2 regions of the Streptomyces sp. NPDC006174 genome follow, and region 2 is predicted to be linked to the other one. Evidence: riboswitches for the same ligand, from Rfam matches in the RefSeq annotation. Region 2 holds a riboswitch; the other holds the start of a gene.
What was found. Region 2 has a riboswitch for S-adenosylmethionine ahead of ABZ267_RS16420 (aminotransferase class V-fold PLP-dependent enzyme). Riboswitches for the same ligand answer to the same signal wherever they lie in the genome.

Region 1: it holds a riboswitch for S-adenosylmethionine, as region 2 does, so the genes downstream of both, thrC (threonine synthase) here and ABZ267_RS16420 (aminotransferase class V-fold PLP-dependent enzyme) in region 2, are expected to answer to the same signal.

The regions. Positions count from the first base shown of each region.
Region 1 is NZ_JBEXTJ010000014.1:146,233-153,909, reverse strand. It holds gene ABZ267_RS28100 (stealth family protein) at 1-1,522, opposite strand, end outside; gene ABZ267_RS28095 (hypothetical protein) at 1,981-2,205, opposite strand; gene groL (chaperonin GroEL) at 2,294-3,916, opposite strand; gene ABZ267_RS28085 (cold-shock protein) at 4,225-4,431, opposite strand; gene ABZ267_RS28080 (MoaD/ThiS family protein) at 4,851-5,129, opposite strand; gene thrC (threonine synthase) at 5,165-6,460, opposite strand; SAM riboswitch class I at 6,479-6,606, opposite strand; gene ABZ267_RS28070 (glucosyl-3-phosphoglycerate synthase) at 6,771-7,677, shown strand, end outside.
Region 2 is NZ_JBEXTJ010000006.1:375,231-382,907, reverse strand. It holds gene trpD (anthranilate phosphoribosyltransferase) at 65-1,129, shown strand; SAM riboswitch class IV at 1,205-1,322, shown strand; gene ABZ267_RS16420 (aminotransferase class V-fold PLP-dependent enzyme) at 1,530-2,909, shown strand; gene ABZ267_RS16415 (Lrp/AsnC ligand binding domain-containing protein) at 2,974-3,255, opposite strand; gene ABZ267_RS16410 (rhomboid family intramembrane serine protease) at 3,400-4,188, opposite strand; gene ABZ267_RS16405 (hypothetical protein) at 4,383-4,625, shown strand; gene ABZ267_RS16400 (NYN domain-containing protein) at 4,665-6,026, shown strand; gene ABZ267_RS16395 (NlpC/P60 family protein) at 6,316-7,350, shown strand; gene ABZ267_RS16390 (NlpC/P60 family protein) at 7,640-7,677, shown strand, end outside.

The DNA.
Region 1 (7,677 bases), on a different contig from region 2:
CGAGGAAACCGTCCATGCGCATGCTGACTTCTTCGCGCTGCTCCGGAGCGACATCGACGTCGTTGAGGCAGAAGAAGCTGAACCGACGCGTCGCGAGAAGGTTCTCCAGCCTCTGGTCCGCGTCCTCGCGGCTGATGTTCACGTACCGGAAGCTGAACTTGCCGGGAATGCCCTTCCCGGTGATCAGCGCGTACTGGTACAGGAGCGGCGCGGTGAGCGCCACGTCCTGCGGCGAGCGGAAGCGCGACGCGGTCGTCCGGGCGATGTCCCCGGAGAACATCTCCTCCAGCTCCAGCAGCGTCCTGCGCTGCTGAGGAAGGGGCGTGTGCATGAAGTTGTTCGTGGTGAGCGCCCCGAACTTCTCCATCAGCAGCCGGCGCACGTTCTTGCTCGCCGAGTTCGTCGCCGTCTCCTCGGCGTGCGGCTTGCCGACACCGATCTTCAGCGGCGACACCGGAACCCTCATGACACCACTGGCGTGGAAGAAGGCCTCGGGCGTGACGGGACGGCCCACGAACACGTCGTCGTTGAAGTAGAGATAGTGGTCGGAAATGCCCGGGATGTGGTGCAGCCGGGTCTCGATGGCGTGGGAGTTGAAGACCGGGAGGACGCCTTCGGGGAAGATGTCCCGGTGATCGACGACGGTGATGCCGTCCGCGTCCGGGTCGAGCCAGCTCGGCGTCTGTCCGTCGGTGACGATGTAGACGTTGCGCACGAACGGCGCGTACATCTGCAGCGAGCGCAGCGAGTACTTGAGCTCGTCGTGGCTGGTGTAGCGGGAGGCGTTGACTTCCTTGTCCAGGATTTCGGCGGTGCCCTGGCCCTTGTACCGCGCCCGCTTCTCGCGCATGGCCGGCTCTTCACCGTCGACCCAGGTGTAGACGACGTCGACGGGGAACGTCACGTCGCCGATGGTGGGGACGGCGAACGACGCGAACGTCGGTACGTCCCGGTCGCCGACGCGACGACTCGCCAGCTCCTGCTCGGAGTTGGGAAGCACCTCCGCGACCCGGTTGCGGCGCGGCGCGATCAGCGACTGGCTGAAGATGTCCGCGGACGCCTGCGGCTGGATCTTGGCCAGCTCCCGCTCCCCGTCCGGCCCGGCGATGAGTTCGGCCCCGCTCTTCCAGAACTCGACGTCGCACCCGATCTCGGGCCCACCGAGCACCTGGCCCGCGGGCCCGAGGTGGATCTCGCCCACGCGCAGCACCGAGGCCGTCAGGAGGACCGACGGCAGCTTGCCGTCCAGATACAGAGCGGGACGCTTCAGGACGCGCCCCACCGTCGGCTGCCCGATGAAGACCGCCTTCCCGGCGTACTCCTCCTCCATCGCGTCGTGGAAGCGACCGCGGTCCGCTTCGTTGACACCGATGGTGTAGCGGACCTTGGAGATGCCGGGGACGAGGAAGTACGAGATACCCGCCCGCTCAAGCGCGCGGGTGGCGATCTCCAGGTTCTGCGCGGCCGCCTCGGCGGCCGAGAACCCCTGCACGACACGCCCGTACAGTTCTTGGCCGTTCACCAGGACTCTGCTGACACCGGGCTGATCGCTGACGGCCTTCCGCCGGTTGCGCGCCGAACGCATCCGCCATGACTGTTCCGCGGCCTTCCGCTGTACTCGCGGGCCCATTCTGCGTGCGAATGAACGAACAGTCACATTCTTTCCTCTCTACCGTCGGGAAGCCGGGGGAGCCAGTCGTGACCTGAGTGCGATACCTCTGCCCGGTCAGGAACATCCGCCGCTTCCCACCCACCGCCCACTCGCCTGGCCGGCGTGCTTCAGCACGCCGAAGGATAGCTCGAAGCCGTCCTTTTACCGAACGGCAGTTTAACGACCGGCAGACAGTTCCAGTACCGTGCGGCCCGGCCTCCGAGGGTCATCGCCGCCGCGCCGGCCCTGCCGTCCCAGCGCTGTCCTGGTCAGTGCACCGGCACCGGAGCGTCGCGGAGCGCGCCCCCACAGCCCTGACCGCCGTCCGCTCACGCCCGGGACAGTGACCTTTGTCGCACGGCGTGACCGACCCAGGCGGCCAGTGCGGTGCCCAGCAGGAGCGGGATCACGCCGTAGCGGACGATCGTCCCGCGTGCCGTCATGCCCGCCCCGTCCCCCGTACCCGTACGACACCCGTCCTCGTACCCGTACGGCACTCGTACGCGTACGGACTCACCGACCGTCCCCCGCAGCGTCCCGGCAACTCCGGACACGCCACAGGGGCGGCACCTCCGGTGAAGGAGAGACCGCCCCTGTGGGACGTGCGTGGAGCTTCGATCGACCGGCGCGAACCGGACCCGATCAGAAGTCCATGTCACCGCCCGGCATGCCACCCGGGGCGGCCGCGCCGGCCTTCTCGGGCTTGTCGGCGATGACGGCCTCGGTGGTGAGGAAGAGCGCGGCGATGGAGGCGGCGTTCTGCAGAGCGGAGCGCGTGACCTTCGCCGGGTCGAGAATGCCCTCGGCGATCATGTCGACGTACTCACCGGTCGCGGCGTTGAGGCCGTGACCGATCGGCAGGTTGCGGACCTTCTCCACGACGACGCCACCCTCGAGACCACCGTTGACGGCGATCTGCTTGAGCGGGGCCTCCAGCGCGAGCTTCACGGCGTTGGCGCCGGTCGCCTCGTCGCCCGTGAGGTCGAGCTTGTCGAAGACGGCCGAGGCCTGGAGCAGAGCCACGCCACCACCGGCGACGATGCCCTCCTCGACGGCGGCCTTGGCGTTGCGCACCGCGTCCTCGATGCGGTGCTTGCGCTCCTTGAGCTCCACCTCGGTGGCGGCGCCGGCCTTGATGACGGCCACGCCGCCGGCCAGCTTCGCGAGGCGCTCCTGGAGCTTCTCGCGGTCGTAGTCCGAGTCGGAGTTCTCGATCTCGGCACGGATCTGGTTGACGCGACCCTGAACCTGGTCGCTGTCACCGGCACCGTCGACGATCGTGGTCTCGTCCTTGGTGATGACGACCTTGCGGGCGCGGCCGAGCAGGTCCAGGCCGGCGTTCTCCAGCTTGAGACCGACCTCCTCGGAGATCACGGTGCCGCCGGTGAGGATGGCGATGTCCGCGAGCATGGCCTTGCGGCGGTCGCCGAAGCCCGGGGCCTTGACGGCGACGGACTTGAACGTGCCCTTGATCTTGTTGACGACCAGGGTGGAGAGCGCCTCGCCCTCGACGTCCTCGGCGATGATCAGCAGCGGCTTGCCCGACTGCATGACCTTCTCCAGCAGCGGGATCAGGTCCTTGACGCTGGCGATCTTCGAGTTGACGATCAGGATGTACGGGTCGTCGAGCGACGCCTCCATACGCTCCATGTCGGTCGCGAAGTAGGCCGAGATGTAGCCCTTGTCGAAGCGCATGCCCTCGGTGAGCTCGAGCTCCAGACCGAAGGTCTGGGACTCCTCGACGGTGATGACGCCTTCCTTGCCGACCTTGTCCATCGCCTCGGCGATCTTGGCGCCGATCTCGGTGTCGGCGGCGGAGATGGAGGCGGTCGAAGCGATCTGCTCCTTGGTCTCCACGTCCTTGGCCTGCTCCAGCAGAGCGGCGGAGACGGCCTCGACGGCCTTCTCGATGCCGCGCTTGAGGGCCATCGGGTTGGCGCCAGCGGCGACGTTGCGCAGACCCTCGCGGACGAGAGCCTGGGCGAGAACGGTGGCGGTGGTCGTACCGTCGCCGGCGACGTCGTCCGTCTTCTTGGCGACCTCCTTGACCAGCTCCGCACCGATCTTCTCGTACGGGTCCTCGAGCTCGATCTCCTTGGCGATGGACACACCATCGTTGGTGATCGTGGGCGCGCCCCACTTCTTCTCGAGGACGACGTTACGGCCCTTGGGGCCGAGGGTGACCTTGACGGCGTCGGCGAGCTGGTTCATCCCGCGCTCGAGACCGCGCCGTGCCTCCTCGTCGAACGCGATGATCTTGGCCATGTGAAGTGGTCCTCCCGGACAGGGGTGGATTGCTCCGGACCGAGAGGCGCCCGCGACGGACGGCCTGCGTGCGTGGTGGTTCCTTGCCCCACCGCGCCTGCGGGCCTCACCGGCCCGGTCCAAGTTTCTGTCACTCTCACCTGGAGAGTGCTAACGCCAATGATTAGCACTCGACCCCCGAGAGTGCAAGCGCCTCAGGCCAGGGCCGGCCATACGGTCCGGGCGCGCACGAAGGGCCCGATCCCCTGGATCACTCCGGGGTCGGGCCCTGCGTGCGTGAGTAGTGACGTCGGACGGCCGCGCCGGACTCAGCCGACGGCGAGCTTGACCATGTCGGCCTGGGGCCCCTTCTGGCCCTGCGAGATCTCGAATTCAACTCGCTGACCCTCTTCGAGGGTGCGGTACCCGTCCATCTGGATCGCGCTGTAGTGGACGAAAACATCCGCACCACCGTCGACCGCGATGAAGCCGTACCCCTTCTCCGCGTTGAACCACTTGACGGTGCCCTGAGCCATGCCTAACTCCCCTATAACTGGCCCTTGCACGGGACCGCACTTCGCGGGCCCGGGTCGGAACTCACCCTCCGACAGGAGAGGGTGCGCGGCGCCGCAGCGCGTCGACCGCGGCCGAATGTATCCGCCCAACTGCCCTCTGCAACAGGTCAATCGGACGAGAATTCTGGGCACAGGCGAACGCCCGAATATGCGGGATTGCTGAAATTTACGGGCAAGTCGGACCAGGCAAAGGCCACTTATGCCTCAAGGGGTTCACGCACTTTGGCTGCTTCTTATCGGGGCCGGGCGCATTCTCATATGCGGGCGGCACGCGCAGCGAAGGGGCCTTCCCCAACTGTACCGTGCTCAACCATGCAGAATTGCCCCCTCCGCTTTGTGTGGCGGAGAGGGCAACTGTGGTTCAGCTGAGGGCGGTCGGATCAGCAGCCGCCGGCCACGGCCGGGATGATCGAGATGCCGGCGCCGTCGGGCGTGGCCGCGTCGAGCCCGCCCTCGAAACGGACGTCGTCGTCGTTGACGTACACGTTGACGAAGCGGCGCAGCTTGCCCTGGTCGTCCAGGACGCGGGCGGCGATGCCCGGGTGGTCCTTCTCCAGGGACTCGATGACCTCGGAGAGCTTCGCGCCCTCCGCCGTGACCTCGGCCTGGCCGCCCGTGTAGGTGCGGAGGATGGTGGGGATGCGGACCTTGACGCTCATGGCGGACGCCTTTCTGGCTGCTGCGGTCGGTGTGGTCAGGCGGAGGCGAGGCCCGCGGCGCGGAACGCGTCCAGACTCGGCTTGATGGTCGCCGTCGCCTGCGAGGTCGCGGAGACCGCGTCGAGCGTCTTGAGCCCGTCACCGGTGTTCAGGACGACGGTGGTGAGCGCCGGGTCGATCACGCCGGCCTCGATCAGCTTCTTCGTCACGCCGAGCGTCACGCCGCCCGCCGTCTCGCCGAAGATGCCCTCGGTGCGCGCCAGCAGCTTGATCGCGTCGACCACCTGCTCGTCGTTCACGTCCTCCACCGCGCCGCCGGTGCGACGGGCGATGTCCAGGACGTACGGGCCGTCCGCCGGGTTGCCGATGGCCAGCGACTTGGCGATGGTGTTCGGCTTCTGCGGCCGTACGACGTCGTGGCCGGCCTTGAAGGCGGCGGACACCGGCGAGCAGCCCTCGGCCTGGGCGCCGAAGATCTTGTACGGCTTGTCCGCGATCAGACCGAGCTTGATCAGCTCCTGGAACCCCTTGTCGATCTTCGTCAGCTGGGAGCCGGACGCGATCGGGATGACGATCTGGTCGGGCAGCTGCCAGCCGAGCTGCTCGCAGATCTCGTACGCCAGCGTCTTGGAGCCCTCGCCGTAGTACGGCCGCAGGTTGACGTTGACGAAGCCCCAGCCCTCGCCGAGCGGGTCGCCGATGAGCTCGGAGCAGAAGCGGTTGACGTCGTCGTAGTTGCCCTCGATGCCGACCAGCTCACCGCCGTACACCGCGGCCATGACGACCTTGCCCTGCTCCAGGTCGTGCGGGATGAACACGCAGGAGCGCAGTCCGGCGCGGGCGGCGGCGGCGCCGACGGCTCCGGCCAGGTTGCCGGTGGAGGAGCAGGAGAGCGTGGTGAAACCGAAGGCGCGGGCGGCCTCGACGGCGATCGCGACGACGCGGTCCTTGAAGGAGTGCGTCGGGTTGCCGGAGTCGTCCTTGACGTACAGACCGCCGGTCACGCCCAGCTCGCGGGCGAGGTTGTCGGCCTTGACCAGCTTGGTGAAACCGGGATTGATGTTGGGCTTCTCCGCGACATCGGCGGGAACCGGCAGCAGCGGGGCGTAGCGCCAGATGTTGTTCGGGCCGGCCTCGATGCGCTTCTTCAGCTCCTCGGCGGAACCGGTCGGCAGGTCGTACGCCACTTCCAGTGGCCCGAAACAGGACGCACAGGCGAAAAGGGGGCCGAGCTCGAAACGCTCGCCGCACTCGCGGCAGGAAAGCGCCGCGGCGGGACCGAGGTCCACGGAAGCGGTGGTGGCATTACCTGCGATGGTCTGAACAGCCATGATGGCGGAGGCCCTTTCTCCTCATCTTCCTTGCGGCGCATTTCGCCACAAGACGGAATTGGCACCTTCCCCACCGTGACCTCGCGGTCGGTAGGAGGGTTGCCGGGACTTCAACGGGCCGTTCCCTCAGTCCCTCTGGATGAGCTCTGTGGCACTGGATCTTCGATCCAGGCGTTTGTCTGCGGACGGACCCCGACATGCGACGGTCATCCGCGTTGTTCAAGACTGTAACCGAAGGACCGGACTGTTGAGATAGTCGTCCGAACGGCGAGATGGATCACATACCGCTCACACACGAGGAGTCCCGACCGTGCTCGAAGAGGTGGAACGCTGGCTGACCAGGCGTTCCTGGTCGTCCGCCGACCGCCCGCTGAACCGGCTCACCGACGCCCGGGCCGCCGATCCGCACCGTACGTCGGTGAGCGTGGTGCTGCCCGCGCTGAACGAGGAGGCCACGGTCGGCGCGATCGTGGCGACGATCCGGCGCGAGCTGATGGAGAAGGTCCGGCTGGTCGACGAGCTGGTGGTGATCGACTCCGGTTCCACCGACGCCACCGCCGCCGCCGCGCGCGCGGCGGGCGCGCGGGTGGTGCACCGGGACGCGATCCTGCCGCGGATTCCAGCGCTGCCCGGCAAGGGCGAGGTGCTGTGGCGGTCGCTCCTGGTGACCAGCGGCGAGATCGTCTGCTTCGTCGACGCGGACCTGAGGGACTTCTCGGCGGACTTCGTCTCGGGAACGGTCGGCCCGCTGCTCACGGACCCCGCCGTGCAGTTCGTCAAGGCGATGTACGACCGTCCGCTCGGTGACACCGCAGGCCAAGGCGGCCGCGTCACCGAATTGGTGGCACGTCCGCTGCTCAATCTGCACTGGCCGCAGCTGGCCGGCTTCGTGCAGCCGCTGGGCGGCGAGTACGCGGTGCGGCGCTCGCTGCTGGAGCGGCTGCCGTTCCCGGTCGGTTACGGAGTGGAGCTGGGGCTCCTGGTGGACGCGCTGCACACCGTGGGTCTGGACGCGCTGGGCCAGGTGGATGTGGGCGTACGGCGCCACCGGCACCAGGACGGGCAGGCGCTGGGCCGGATGGCGGCGGCGATCTACCGCACGGCACAGCTGCGGCTCTCCCGGGGCCATCTGGTGCGGCCGGCGCTGACGCAGTTCGAGCGAGCCGAGGAGGGGTTCGTGCCGCGCACACATGCGGTGGACACGGAGGAGCGGCCGC
Region 2 (7,677 bases):
GGTCCCGGTGGCTGGATAGGGTGGAGCCGTATCTCTTCCGGCTGTGGACCCCCTGGAGCGGACCATGAACGTTGTGACCCCGAGCGGCGGCGACAGCGTGGCGGACCGTTCCTGGCCCGGCCTGCTGAACCCTCTGCTGCGCGGCGAGAACCTCTCCACCGAGGAGACCGCCTGGGCGATGGACCGCATCATGAGCGGCGAGGCGACCGACGCGCAGATCGCCGGCTTCGCGGTCGCGCTGCGGGCCAAGGGTGAGACCGTCGAGGAGGTCACCGGTCTCGTGCGCGCGATGTACGCGCACGCCAACACCATCCATGTGCCCGGCCGCACCGTCGACATCGTCGGCACCGGCGGCGACCTCGCCAAGACGGTCAACATCTCGACCATGTCCGCGATCGTCATCGCCGGGACCGGCGCCAAGGTCGTCAAACACGGCAACCGGGCCGCCTCGTCGGCGAGCGGCTCCTCCGACGTACTGGAGAAGCTCGGCGTCAACCTGGAGCTGACGCCGCAGCGGGTGGTCGAGGTGGCCGAGGCGGCGGGCATCACCTTCTGCTTCGCCGTGAAGTTCCACCCCGCCCTGCGGTACGCGGCCAAGGCCCGCCGCGAACTCGGCGCGCAGACCACGTTCAACATCCTGGGCCCGCTCACCAACCCGGCCCAGGTACGCTCCCAGGCCATCGGCGTGGCCGACGCCCGGATGGCACCCATCGTCGCGGGCGTCCTCGCGGAGCGCGGCAACTCGGCGCTCGTCTTCCGCGGCGACGACGGGCTCGACGAGCTGACCACCACCGCCACCTCGCGGGTCTGGGTGGTCCGGGACGGGAGTGTCCGCGAGGAGCCGTTCGACCCGCGCGACGTCGGCCTCCCGCTGGTCCCCGTCGAGGCGCTGCGCGGCGCCGACGCCTCGTACAACGCCGATGTGGCCCGCCGCCTGCTGGACGGCGAGGCCGGCGCGGTACGGGAGGCGGTGCTGCTCAACTCGGCGGCGGCGCTGGTCGCCCTCGACCCGGGCACCGGCACGCTGACCGAGCAGATCGCGGCGAAGATCCAGGTGGCCGCCGAAGCCGTCGACTCCGGTGCGGCGAAGCACGCGCTGGAGCGGTGGGTGGCGGCCAGCAACGCCTGAAATCGGTCAGGGGCGCAGTCCGGATGCCGGACTGCGCCCTTGCGCGTGCGCATACATATGGCAAGATGCTGCGCAGGTCATGAGTGACAGCGACTACGGCCCCGGCCCGCTGTCCGGCAACCCTCCGTCCGTGGCGGGGTGCCCCGGGTGAAGACCAGGCCGTAGGCAGCGAGGTCTGCGGCAAGCGCGGGCCCCTCGGCGTCCAGTGGACGTCAGCCCCCGGGGTCCTGGTCCCTAGGGAGCCTTCTGTGAGCAAGCGAATGCGTTAGGGCTCGTCCCAGGGCTTTTTCCTGCCCTGAGCTGACCGCCCTTCTTCAGCGCGCCTTCTTTTCCTTCCTTCTCCGCGCCGCCGCGTATCCGCAGGCGCGCGGATTTCGCCTGCCTGTTACGGGAGTTCGCCATGTCTGTCTCCACCGCTGCCATCGACCCGTCGGTTTGTGCCCCGCTGCCCGTTCTGGGGCAGGATGTCACTGTTCCGCTCGTCACCGGCGGTGAAGTCACCTACGCCGCACTCGACTACGCCGCCAGCGCCCCGGCCCTCCAGCGGGTCTGGGACGACGTCGCCGCGTACGCCCCGTACTACGGCAGCGTCCACCGTGGTGCCGGATACCTCTCGCAGCTCTCCACCGACCTCTTCGAGAACAGCCGCCGCACGGTCGCGGAGTTCCTCGGCTGCCGCGCGGAGGACCAGGTCGTCTTCACCCGCTCGACCACCGACTCGCTCAACCTGCTGGCCGCCGCGGTCCCGGCGAACTGCCAGGTCTTCGTGTACGAGACCGAGCACCACGCCTCGCTGCTGCCCTGGCGCGACGCCCAGGTCACCTACCTCAACGCGCCCCGTACGCCGGGTCAGGCGGTGGAGACCCTGGAGCGCGCGCTCGCCGACCGCGACCCCTACGGCCCGGCCCTCGTCTGCGTCACCGGTGCCTCCAACGTGACCGGCGAGCTGTGGCCGGTGAAGGAGCTGGCCGCCGCCGCTCACGCGCACGGCGCCCGGATCGTCCTGGACGCCGCGCAGCTGGCCCCGCACCACCCCGTGGACATCGCCGAACTGGACGTCGACTGGGTCGCGTTCTCCGGCCACAAGGTCTACGCGCCCTTCGGTTCCGGCGTCCTCGCGGGCCGCGCCGACTGGCTCCAGGCGGCCGAGCCGTACCTCGCCGGCGGCGGCGCCTCCCGCAAGGTCGCCCGGCGCGCGGACGGTGGCGTGGACGTCGACTGGCACACCACGGCCGCCCGCCACGAGGCCGGTTCGCCCAACGTCATCGGCGTCTACTCCATCGCCTCCGCCTGCAAGGCCCTCACCGAGGCCGGCTTCGACAGCCTGGTCGCCCGGGAGCAGGAGCTGGTGAGCCGGGTCCGCGAAGGGCTCGCCGAGGTTCCCGAGGTCCAGGTGCTCTCGCTCTTCGGCGACGACGCGCCCCGCGTCGGCGTCATCTCCTTCGTGGTGCGCGGCTGGAACAGCTCGCACTTCGCCGCCGCGCTCTCCGCCGAGTACGGCATCGGCGTCCGCGACGGCCTCTTCTGCGCCCACCCGCTGGTCCGTACCCTCCTCGGCAGCGACCCGCAGGACCCGGGCGAGTGCGGCGCGCCGGAGGCCGAGCCGGGCGAGCGGTCCCTCAACGCGATCCGGGTCAGCTTCGGCGCCGGTACGCCGGACGAGCACGTCGAGCGGTTCCTGCGCGCGGTCTCCGAGCTGGTCCGCGAGGGCGCCCAGTGGAAGTACCGCACCGAGGACGGCCGTTGCGTCCCGGACCGCGGCGAGGCCGCACAGATCTGAGGCCGGCAAACACGTCGGCCGGGAACAGGCAGCGCGCCTGTCCCCGGCCGACGTACGTCGGACGTTACGCGTCCAGGCCGATGGCGAACGCCGCTTCCAGGTCGTGCTGGGAGTACGTACGGAACGCCACATGCGTGTCCGTGCCCTCGACGCCCGGGATCTTGCTGATCCGGCCGGGGATGACATCGGCGAGGTCGTCGTGCCGGGCGACCCGGACCATGGCGATCAGGTCGTAGGTGCCGGTGACGGAGAAGACCTCGCTGACACTGTCCAGCGCGGCGATGGCCTCGGCGATCTCCGGAATCCGGTCCACGCTGGTCTTGATGAGCACGATCGCGGTGATCACGGCTGTCTGTCTCCCTCGGTCGCCGTGGCTGGAACCTTCACCTTAGGGCCTCCCGCTCGGATCATGCCGGGCTCGCGGGCCCCGGCACGCACTCCCCCAAGCTCTCGGCTTCGCTCGAGCAGGGGAGACCCCATCCGCGTTGCCTCAATCCTCCGCCTTGCAGCTGCACGCACCGGACCCCGCTCCCTTTCCGGCCTGATCCGAGCGGGAGGCCCTGGTCCTACCCCGATACCGCCCCCAGGCGTACAGGAACCCGGCCGCGAACCCCGCCACATGCGCCAGATACGCCACCCCCGGCCCCGCGTCCGCCGCCTGGGCCGCCGCCCACTGGAGCCCGAACCAGAAGACGAGCACGATCCAGGCCGGAAAGCGCAGCGGCAGGAAGAAGAGGAACGGGAACAGGCTGGTCACCCGGGCCTTCGGGAACAGGTACAGGAAGGCGCCGAGCACCGCCGAGATCGCGCCCGACGCGCCGACCAGCGTCTGCTCCGAGTCCGCGTGGACCGCCGCGTAACAGACCAGCGCCAGGTAGCCGCACCCCACGTAGAAGAGCGCGAAGTGCACCCGGCCCATCCGTTCCTCGGCCATCGCTCCGAACACGTACAGGAAGAGCAGGTTGCCCAGCAGGTGCAGCCAGCTGCCGTGGACGAACAGCGCGGTGAACGGCGTGGCCAGCGCGCGCGCCGAGCCCTCCCGCAGCTCGGCCGGAATCACTCCCCACCGCTCGAAGTACCCGGCCTGCGCGGCGAGCAGTGCGTCCTGGCTGCCGTAGGAGGCACCACCGAACCCGGAGAGCGGGCTGATCAGGAAGATCGCGCAGCACACGGCGATCAGCCCGTACGTCACCGGCGCCCCGCCCACCGTCCCGCCCGCCGCGCTCTCCCGGACCTTCCCGGCCGTGGTCCGCCAGTCGAACCGCCGTACGTCGATCATGTACAGAGCATGACGTACCGGCGGAGAACGGGACGGAGCGCCTCGCCGTGCCGATGCCTATACGCGAGGCCGTAGGGTTACGCCAGGACTTCCGCAGTTCGACGGCGCACCGCGAGATCCTTGACGTAGGACAGGAAGCGACACGGCGGCACGCCTTGCGCGCGCTGTCGGAGACGACGAAAGAGGACGCAACGATGACGACGGTTCCCCTGCCGACCGACGGGACCCGCTGGCGCTGCACCCTGTGCGGCAATCTCACGCGCTTCGACGTGACGCGGTCCTCCAAGGTCGTGGAGTACGTGCACCTCGACCTGGCCGGTGAGTCCAGTGTCGAGGAGCGGGAGGTGGTCAGTGAGACCATCGAGTCGGTCCGCTGTCGTTGGTGCAACGCGGTGGACCAGATCGAACTGGTGGACAGGCCGGGTGCCGCCTCCTGAGGGAGCGCGCCGACAGACATATCTATGGGGTGACGGACGGTGGATCAGCCGACCAGCGGCGCCGAACCGGCCGATGCGGCCGACGGCGGTGCCGAGGCGCTCGACCGCCCGCTGCCCGAAGGCGTGCGGCGGCGGGTCGTCGCCCTGGTCGCGGACGCCTTCGGCGGCCTGACCGTCGCCGAACTGCCCGCACAGCTGCGGCAGTACGCCCGGTTCACCCCGACCCGGCGGGCCAAGTTCGCCGGGAACGCGATGGCCGCAGCCCTGGAGAGCGACGCGCTCTTCCGGCAGCGCATCGGTGAGCGGCTGAGCCAGGCCCAGCCGGAGCTGGCAGGTGCGCTGGAGGCCGGTTCGCCGCCCGCCGCCGCCGATCCCGTCGATGTGGCCGCCGCCGCCTATGTGCTGCGTCCGGTCGGCTGGGTCAAGCTGGTCGAGGCGGCCGGCGAGGAGGTCCAGCGGGCCGACGCGGAGCGGGTGGACGAGGAGACCCGGCGCGAACTGGCCCAGCTGCGCGAGGAGCTGGAGCGGGCGCGCGCCCACACCCGCAGCGAGACCGAGCGGCTGCGCGCCGAGCTGGACGCGGCCCGCAAGGAGTCCGAGTCGCTCCACCGCAAGCTCCGCTCCGCGCAGAGCGAGGTCAAGCGCGGCGAGGCCGCCCTGCGCCGCTCCACCGCCGAGGCGGAGACCCAGCGCGCCGAGGCGGCCGCCCAGCTCTCCGCCGTCGAGAGCGAGTCGCGCCGGCTCAAGCACCGGCTCGGCGAGGCCGAGGCGGCCCTGGAGGCGGGCCGCAGGGCCTCGCGCGAGGGCCGTTCGGTGGAGGACATGCGGCTGCGGCTGCTCCTGGACACCGTGCTGGACGCGGCCTCGGGGCTCCGCCGCGAGCTGGCCCTGCCGCCGGTGACGACCCGGCCGGCCGACAGCGTGGACGCGGTGGAGCCCGGCCGGATGTCGCCCAAGGACATTGCCGCCAGAGCGCTTTCGGACACCGATCCGGCCCTGCTCGACCAACTGCTGGCACTCCCGCAGGCGCACCTCATCGTGGACGGCTACAACGTCACCAAGACCGGCTATCCGCAGATGCCGCTGGAGAAGCAGCGGTTGCGGCTGCTCGGCGGCCTCTCGGTGCTCGCCGCGCAGACCGGCGCCGAGATGACCTGTGTCTTCGACGGCGCCGAGCTGGCCGCGCCGGTGCTGCTCGCGCCGCCGCGCGGGGTGCGGGTGCTGTTCAGCAAGGCGGGCGTCACGGCGGACGAGCTGATCCGTCAACTGGCCCGCGCGGAACCGCCGGGACGGCCCGTGGTGGTCGTCTCCACCGACCGCGAGGTGGCGGACGGCGTGGCCAAGGCCGGTGCCAGGCCCGTCGCGTCTGTCTTGCTCCTCAAGCGGCTTTCGCGCGTCTAGGTACAGATGTGCGACATGTGTGGCATGCCGGATTTTTGGGAACGTACCGTCAAGTCGTCGCTACACGTGGTGGAGTGAGAGTAAAGAAGTGCCTGGTGTGACAAGAAAAATCCTGTGAGGATTTGAACTGATCACAAGTTGGTCACTAGGGTCAGGCCTCGAACCTTCGCACGGTTGATCACCCATTGGGGGTGACGGCGAAGGAACCGCCGAGTCCGTGAGTGCACGGAGCCGGGGATTCTTCCCCACAGCCCGGTAGGCGGCTCTGAGGAAGAAGGAGCTCGCCTTCGTGGCGTCCCACCGTCGTCCCAAGCAGCCGAGCCGCACCCGCGTGACCGTGCTCACCGCGACCGCCGCCGCGGCCGTGGCCCTGACCTCCCAGGCCGCCCACGCCGACCCGAAGCCGACCAAGAACGAGGTCAAGGCGGAGGTCGACAAGCTCTACCACGAGGCCGAGGCCGCCACCGAGAAGTACAACGGCGCCAAGGAGCAGCAGGACAAGCTCAAGAAGCAGGTCGACGCGCTGCAGGACAAGGTCGCCCGCGGTCAGGACGAGCTCAACACCCTGCGCGGCGAGCTGGGTTCGATCGCCACCGCGCAGTACCGCTCCGGCGGTATCGACCCCTCGGTCGCGCTCTTCCTCGCCTCGGACCCGGACAGCTTCCTCGACCAGGCCTCCGCGCTCGACCAGCTGACGGTCAAGCAGACGGAGTCGCTGCACGAGATCCAGGGCAAGCAGCGCACCCTCGCCCAGCAGCGCAAGGAAGCCCAGGACAAGCTCGGCGACCTCGCCGACGTCCGCAAGCAGCTCGGCGAGAACAAGAAGAAGTACCAGGGCAAGCTGGCCGAAGCGCAGCGGCTGCTCAACAGCCTGACCGCCGCCGAGCGGGCGAAGATCGCCCAGGAGGAAGAGGCGAAGGACCGCGCCAGCCGCGCCACCAGCGAGCGGGTCGAACTCGGCAACGAGGCCCCCGCGTCGGGCCGCGGAGCCGCCGCCCTCAGCGCCGCCGCCACCCAGCTCGGCAAGCCCTACGTCTCCGGCGGCTCGGGCCCCAACTCCTACGACTGCTCCGGGCTGACCCAGTGGGCCTTCGCCCAGGCCGGTGTCGGCATCTCCCGGACCACGTACACCCAGCAGAACGACGGCACGAAGATCGGCCGCAGCCAGCTCAAGCCCGGCGACCTGGTCTTCTTCAACGGCCTGTCGCACGTCGGCTTCTACGCCGGCAACAACCAGATCCTGCACGCCCCGAAGCCGGGCACCGTCGTCCGCTACGAGTCGATGGACTACATGGGCACCTTCCAGTTCGGTGTCCGCATCTGACGCGTACGCACGGACGCTTCCGACGCGTACGCACCTGACGCATCCGACGCCACGCCCGCCCGGAGCGACGCCCGAACGAGGGAATCGCCCCACCCCGCGCTGACGCCCTGCCCCGCCCGGAGACCGAGGTCACCGGCGGGGCAGCACTGTTTCGACGCCTCTTCCGCCACCGGCGAGGTCTTTGGCCGCCCGGTAGTCGTCCGATTACTGTCTGGCTGCTGCGCGGCTCCCGGTACGGACCCGCGCGTTCCTGCGTCAACTGCGTCAGCGGAAGGAAGTGCGGCTTCCTGTGGTGTCCCATCGCCGTCCCACCCAGTCCGGCCTCCA